Regions from separate parts of the Arthrobacter sp. NPDC056493 genome, predicted to be linked through region 2. Evidence: riboswitches for the same ligand, from Rfam matches in the RefSeq annotation. Region 2 holds a riboswitch; each other region holds the start of a gene.
What was found. A riboswitch is a leader RNA that binds a small molecule or an ion and turns the genes downstream of it on or off. The one in region 2 is predicted to bind S-adenosylmethionine.
Positions count from the first base shown of each region.

Region 1: it holds a riboswitch for S-adenosylmethionine, as region 2 does, so the genes downstream of both, ACFQ50_RS03530 (homoserine O-acetyltransferase) here and ACFQ50_RS06670 (DUF1737 domain-containing protein) in region 2, are expected to answer to the same signal.
Region 3: it holds a riboswitch for S-adenosylmethionine, as region 2 does, so the genes downstream of both, ACFQ50_RS17640 (LLM class flavin-dependent oxidoreductase) here and ACFQ50_RS06670 (DUF1737 domain-containing protein) in region 2, are expected to answer to the same signal.

Region 1 covers NZ_JBHTSL010000005.1:70,934-73,185, reverse strand. The annotation lists gene ACFQ50_RS03530 (homoserine O-acetyltransferase) at 139-1,332, opposite strand; SAM riboswitch class IV at 1,345-1,460, opposite strand; gene ACFQ50_RS03525 (bifunctional o-acetylhomoserine/o-acetylserine sulfhydrylase) at 1,566-2,252, opposite strand, start outside.
Region 2 covers NZ_JBHTSL010000010.1:62,057-64,308, reverse strand. The annotation lists gene ACFQ50_RS06675 (NtaA/DmoA family FMN-dependent monooxygenase) at 1-974, opposite strand, end outside; SAM riboswitch class IV at 1,172-1,287, shown strand; gene ACFQ50_RS06670 (DUF1737 domain-containing protein) at 1,301-1,609, shown strand; gene ACFQ50_RS06665 (rhodanese-like domain-containing protein) at 1,606-2,016, shown strand; gene ACFQ50_RS06660 (O-succinylhomoserine sulfhydrylase) at 2,018-2,252, shown strand, end outside.
Region 3 covers NZ_JBHTSL010000048.1:22,401-24,652, forward strand. The annotation lists gene ACFQ50_RS17635 (NtaA/DmoA family FMN-dependent monooxygenase) at 1-142, opposite strand, end outside; gene ACFQ50_RS17640 (LLM class flavin-dependent oxidoreductase) at 156-1,262, opposite strand; SAM riboswitch class IV at 1,299-1,407, opposite strand; gene ACFQ50_RS17645 (LLM class flavin-dependent oxidoreductase) at 1,621-2,252, shown strand, end outside.

The DNA.
Region 1 (2,252 bases), on a different contig from region 2:
GCCGGATTCAACGAGTATGGTCTGCCAATGACGCAAGCTCAACGCCAAATAGTGCAGGGCGCATCTGCATAAATGCACACGTACGCCGGCGGCGTTGCCACGATGCGGCCGGCTCCGGTCGCAAGGACGGCTCCGGAATCAGTTGAGGAAATGTTCCCTGAGCTGGGCGTTCAGCTGGCCGATCTCCGTGAGGAAGCCATCGTGGCCGATCGGCGAATCGATCATGTGCACGTCCACATTCCCGGGCAGCGCCTCGGCGAGTTCCATCGACTGGGCGGGAAAGTACAGCCGGTCCGTCTCGACGGCGGCCACGAAGAAGTTGGCGGTGACCCGGGCCAGGGCTTCCTTGAGTGTCCCCCGCCCGCGGGTGACGTCATGGCTCATGAGTGCTTCCGTCAGGGCGATGTAACTGTTGGCGTCGAAGCGCCGGACCAGCTTGTTGCCCTGGTGGTCGAGATAGCTCTCCACCTGGTAACGTCCGCGGCCCGCCAGGGCATCGGCCTGCAGCGGCTCTTCAGCGGCCTGGGCGTTCCTGCCGAACCGGAAATCGAGTTCGTAGGCGGACCGGTAGGTGATGTGGGCAATCCGCCGGGCGAGCGCCAGGCCCTCTTCGGGTTCCGGGCCGCCGTAGTAGTCCCCCCCGTTGAAGTGGCGGTCCTGCCGGATGGCAAGGGTCTGCGCCTGCGCGAAAGCGATTTGTTCGGCGGTGCTCCTGGCACCGACGGAGATGACGCCGCAGCGGCGCACCCGCTCCGGGAAAGTCACTGCCCATTCGAGCGCGCGTGCCCCGCCCATGGATCCGCCCACCACGGCGTGCCAGCTGCCGATGCCGAGCCGGTCGGCGAGCCTCGCCTCGGCAACGGTGGAGTCCCTGAGCGTCACCAGCGGAAAGCGCGAGCCCCAGGGCTTGCCGTCCGGCGCGGTCGACGACGGTCCGGTGGACCCGTAACAGCCGCCCAGGATGTTGATGGAAATGACAAAGAACCTGTCAGTGTCCGCCGGCGCACCGGGCCCGGCGAGCTGTTCCCACCAGCCCTCCTCGTCACCGGCGCCACGCGTCACGTGCGTGCTGCCGGTGAGGGCATGCTGGACGAGGATGGCGTTGGAGCCTTCCGCGTTGAGCGTTCCCCAGGTTTCATAGGCCAGGGTGACGTCGGGCAGGAATCCGCCGGCCTCGAGCTCCAGGCTGCCAATATTCAGGTACTGGACCGTGCCGTCGGGAAGAACCGTGCCGTCGGGAAGAACCGTGTCGCCGGGAACTGCTCGGCTGGAAACTGTGCGGCTGTGCGTCTTGCCGGCGGGAACGTCGGTGCTGCTGACGGAAATCGTCATGGGTAAACCTCTTCTACGCGCTTGCCCGCCGGCAGCTGTCCGGCAGGCCAGGTCTTCACCCGGGGCACCCCACCGCGGAAGGAGGGTTGCCGGCCAGCAAGCCGGGGCTGTCGCTGGCACTCATGACCTGTTGCCCAGTTTACGAAACAGGCGGACATCTGCGCGAAGAATGTGACGGCTGTGTGACTCCCGGCCCGCTCAGGGGCCGGGAGTTCCACCTGCGGCACCTGGAATCAGGCGCCCTTCGCCGCGCGGAATCCGGCCTCGAGGTCGGCCAGGATGTCGTCGATGTGCTCCAGGCCCACGGACAGCCGGACCAGGCCAGGGGCTACCCCGGCCACGCCCTGCTGTTCCGGAGTCAGCTGGCTGTGCGTGGTCGACGCCGGGTGGATGACCAGGGAGCGGACGTCACCGATGTTCGCCACGTGGGAGTGCAGTTCCAGGGCGTCCACGAAGCGCTTGCCTGCCTCGGCTCCGCCCGCCACGGTGAAGGACACCACCGCGCCGGTGCCCTTGGGCCCGTACTTCAGGCCACGCTCGTACCAGGGACTGGACGGCAGGCCGGCGTAGGCCACCGACTCCACATCGCCCCGGGCTTCCAGCCAACTGGCGACGGCCACCGCGTTGGCCACGTGGCGCTCCACGCGCAGGCTCAATGTTTCCAGGCCCTGTGCGATGAGGAACGCATTGAACGGGGACACCGCGGAGCCCAGGTCGCGGAGCAACTGGACCCGCGCCTTGAGAATGTAGGACAGGTTGGCTCCCAGGGCACCGCCTGCGCCGAGGTCGCGGGCGTAGACCAGGCCGTTGTAGGTGGGGTCCGGCGTGTTGAAGCCCGGGAAGCGTTCCGGGTCCCTGCTGAAGTCGAAGTTGCCTGAATCCACGATGACACCGGCAATGGCGGCCCCGTGTCCACCCAG
Region 2 (2,252 bases):
GGGAGGGGCGCGTCGAGGTCGAACTGCCTGAAGTCGATGACGGACAGGTAGGAGATCGAGTTGAGCTGGCTGTCGATGTCCCGCTGGGTGAGCTCCCGCCGGGCAGCCCTCAACTCCTCGGCCTCGGCCCTGGAACTGGTGACGGTGGGCTTGAGGACAAACAGCACCTTGACGTCGTCGGGGTTCCGGCCGGCCCCGGCGGCTTCGGCGCGGATGGAGTCCCGGTACGCTTTCATGCCGTCCACGCCGCGGGCCAGGGCAATGGCAACATCCGCGTTCGCCCCGGCGAAGGCCTTGCCCCGGGGCGATGCCCCGGCCTGCACCAGCACCGGCTCCTCCGGCAGCGGTGCCGTGTTCAGCGGTCCCCGGACCTTGAAGAACTCGCCGTCGTGGTGGATCGGCCGGACCTTCGTGTGGTCCGCGAAGATGCCTGCCCGGGTGTCCTCCAGGATGGCGTCCGGTTCCCAGCTGCGCCAGAGCTTGCGGACGACGTCCACGAACTCCTCGGCCTTCTCGTAGCGGAGGTCGTGCTCGATCTGCTGGTCCAGTCCGTAGTTCTGCGCGGCGAGGTCGCTGCCGGAGGTCACCACGTTCCAGCCCAGCTGCCCGTTGGAGAAGTGCTGCAGGGTTGCCAGCAGCCGGGCCGCGGTGAAGGGCGGATAGAAGGAGGCGCTGATGGTGGGCACGATGCCCAGGTGCTCCGTGGCGGAGAGCAGGTACGGCACCAGCGCCAGCGGATCGTGCTTCGGCGCAAAGGACGCCTGCGCCAGCGAGACCTCCGCGCTGCCCCCGTAAGTGTCGGGGACGGTGAGCGAGTCCTCGATGATGAACAGGTCCAGCCCCGCCCGCTCGAACTCCCGGACCGCATGCTGATAGGGGGCCGGCTTCTTCCAGTCATAGCCGATTCCGTAGCCGGGCGTGCCCCAGCCCTGAACCCCGAAGCCATGGCCCACGAACCATCCAAAGTGCAGCATGGGAGTCACTGTATTCGCGGTCGAATCATTCACTGTGGCCTGGTTTCATCCGGCGTTACGGCGGTTCATCTTCCGTCATTATCCTCCCGGCCACCGGCTTTGTAACCGCAACGCGGCCTCACACCGGGCCCGATGCGTTACGGAACATGACGGCGGCGGCGGTGCGCGCCGCCGTCGTCAGTGTTACGTTTTTGGGGAGTAATGAGTACCGGCATGAAGCCCTGACTGGCCGGTCGGCAACCCTCCATTCCACGGCGGGGTGCCTCAGGTGAATACTCGGCATATCGACCACTTCGAGCTGCAAGCGTGAGAAAAGGAGATCCGTCGTGTCAGACGCCCCCGCCGTTGCAACGCTGCCGTCCCAGCAGGATAAACCTGAGGAAAAGCTGTCCTACCGCCTGATCACGGGGCCGGACAACCGCGAGTTCTGTGAGCGCATCACGGCGGCCCTGGCCGAGGGATACGTGCTGCACGGCAGCCCCGCAGCCACCTTCAACGGCACCAGCGTCATCGTGGCCCAGGCCGTCATCCTGCCTGCCGCCATCGCCACCGCAGATGCGGCCGTCGCCACCGCCGTGGACCGGCTGGACTCCGACGAGGACCTCACCGCCCAGGCTTTCGAGGGGCACGCATGAGCTACGCCGGAGACCTCACCCCCCAGGACGCCTGGGCAAAGCTCGAGGAAGGCGCCGTCCTCGTGGATGTGCGCACCGAGGGCGAATGGGCGCACATCGGCATTCCGGACACCAAGGCCACGGAGAACGATCCGCTCTTCATCCAGTGGACCTTTCCCGGCGGCATTCCCAACCCCGACTTCGTCGAGCAGCTGAAGCAGCAGGCGCCCGAGGACACCCGGGTGGAGCTGCTGTTCCTGTGCCGCTCCGGCCAGCGCTCCATCGCTGCCGCCACCGCCGCCACGCAGGCCGGCTTCACGGCCTACAACGTTCTCGAAGGCTTCGAGGGTGAGCCTGACCGCTACGGTGAGCGCACCGTGAACGGCTGGAAGAACCGTGGCCTGCCGACAAACCTGGGAAAGAACTAAGTTGACCTTTAATCACGACGCCGCCGGCTGGAGCCCCGATACCCAGGCCGTCCGCGGCGGGCTTGACCGCACCAATTTCCAAGAGACCACCGAACCGGTCTTCCTCAACTCGGGGTTCGTCTACGAGTCGGCAGCAGCCGCCGAGCGCGCCTTCACCGGCGAGGACGAGCGCTTCGTCTACTCGCGCTATGGCAACCCGTCCGTGGCCACCTTCCAGGAGCGCCTTCGCCTGCTCG
Region 3 (2,252 bases), on a different contig from region 2:
TCTGTGCCACCCGGCGGAAAGATTCGAAGTCGGTCTGGGATCCGCTCTCTGGATCACGCCAGACTGTGGTGTGGTTGACGCCCTGGAAGAAGACGCCGAACTGGATCTGGCCGTTACCGGCAGTGCGCGAGGGGGTGCTCATGGGTCTGGCCTCTCTAGAGGGCCGCGGCGGCGGCATAGCGGTTGGCGGGACGGGGCAGGCCGAAGGATTCACGCAGGGTGCTGCCCGGGAGGGGGCTGGACAGCAGGCCGCTGCGCCGAAGTTCCGGGAGCACCAGGGCGGCCAGCTCCGGAAGGTCGGTGTCCAGCACCGCGGGGCTGATCCAGACCCCGTCGCCCTGCTGGAACAGCTCGGCGAGGAGCTCCACCAGCCCGGCCGCGTCTCCCACGTAGCGGGCGCCGCCCTGCCATGGCTCGTGCGCTTCCAGTTCGGCCAGCCGGTCGGCTGCCCGCTGGCCACGGGCGTCGAGGACCACGTCCAGTTCCAGGAGTGTGCGCGGGGCGCCGGCGTTCCTTGCAGCCTCCGCAGCTGGCGCCAGCTCCTCCGGCTTGGCCGCGGTTACCAGCGCCACGTCGGCTTCGACGGCGGGCAGCAGCGCCGCCGGGGCAATTACCGGCAGTTGCCCCTGGAAGGGGCGCGGAATGATCGACGGGCCCTTCACGGAAAACCGGTTTCCCTCGAAATCCGCATAGTGCAGCTTGCCCGCGTCGAGGAACCGGCCGGTGGCCTCGTCCCGGATCACGGCGTCGTCTTCCCACGAATCCCACAGCCGCCGGGCGCTTTCGACGACGTCCGCCGCCTCCGCGCCGGCCTCCCCGGCGGGAAGTTGGTCGCGGCCCACGGAACGTGCTTCCTGCGGCGTGTTCTCTGCGCTGACCAGCCACCCTGCCCGGCCGCGGGAGGAATAGTCCAGGCTCGCCAGCTGGGTGGCCACGTGGAAGGGCTCCGTGTAGACCACGCCCGCTTCGGGCACCAGGCCGATCGACCTTGTTACCGTCGAGGCGAAGGCCGCACGCTGCACGGCATCTATCCGTCCCGCGACTCCGGCGGCCCCGGTGTCCGTGGTCCGTGAGTCTCTGAACGTGGCCAGGTGAAAGCCGGCGATGTCCGCTGCCTGGACGGTTTCCCGGATGCGGCTGCCGGTGAGCAACGCGCCGGGCTCGTGCGCGGCGAATCGCCAGGCGGCCGGGTGTGCGCCGTCCCCGTCGAGCTCGATGCCGAGCACGGCGGAACGGTTTTTGGGTGTGGGTAATGAAGGCATGGTTCCCTCTTTTTAGGGGCCGCGGACGGCCGTCTCGACATTCACTTGCCGCAATGCGGCCAGGTCTGTTTCCGGAGCACCCCGCCATCAAATGCCTGAGGGTTGCCGCAGCACGAGCCGGTCCTTGGCGTGCTGACTCTGGACCTAGACGTTGAATCTAGGAGGGCTGGCCGGACTTTTCCAAACCGCCGGTCTCGTGGTGTCAATTCGGGAAATACCGCGTCAAGCAGCGGTGCATTCCGTCATGCGCAGCCTTCATTTGTGACGGATTTTGGGCTCCGGTTACCCCCGGTTTCCGGACGTTGAGGACGGTGACGGAGGAGTTTGGCCGGCGCCGGACGCTCCGTAGTGTTCTGCCATGCCCAAGCCTTCCGCGGTTCCCCTCTCGGTCCTTGATCTCAGCCCCGTCTCCGCCGGCCAGACTGCCGCAGACGCCCTGCGGAACAGCATTGCGCTGGCCGTCTCGGCAGAGGCGCTGGGGTACAGCCGCTATTGGCTGGCCGAACACCACTTGAGTCCGGGCGTTGCCGGCTCCGCCCCGCACGTCCTGTCCGCCCTCATTGCCGCGGCGACGAGCAGCATCCGGGTGGGAACGGCGGCCACCATCCTGGGTAACTACCGGCCGGTGCAGATCGCCGAAAACATCGGGACACTGTCCGCCCTGTACCCGGGGCGCGTGGACCTCGGCTTTGGCAGGTCCGGGGTGCCCAAGGTGCCGGCCGAAGAGGCCGGGGCTCCCGCTCCGCTGGCCCCTTCGCCGGCCTCCTCCGGCCCTTCGGGGAACCGCGTGGTGGACGGCCTGGTGATCCCGGCCCCGCGGCCGCTGTTCGGCAGGAAGTTTCCCGAGCGCTTCCAGGTCCAGGCCGATCTGCTGGGGCGGGTGGCCGGTGATGCGGACAACTTCGAAAACGACGTCCAGGACATCATCGCGTTCTTCGCCGGCGAATACCGCGCAGCGCAGGGCACGGAAGTCACCGTCCACCCGGCGCA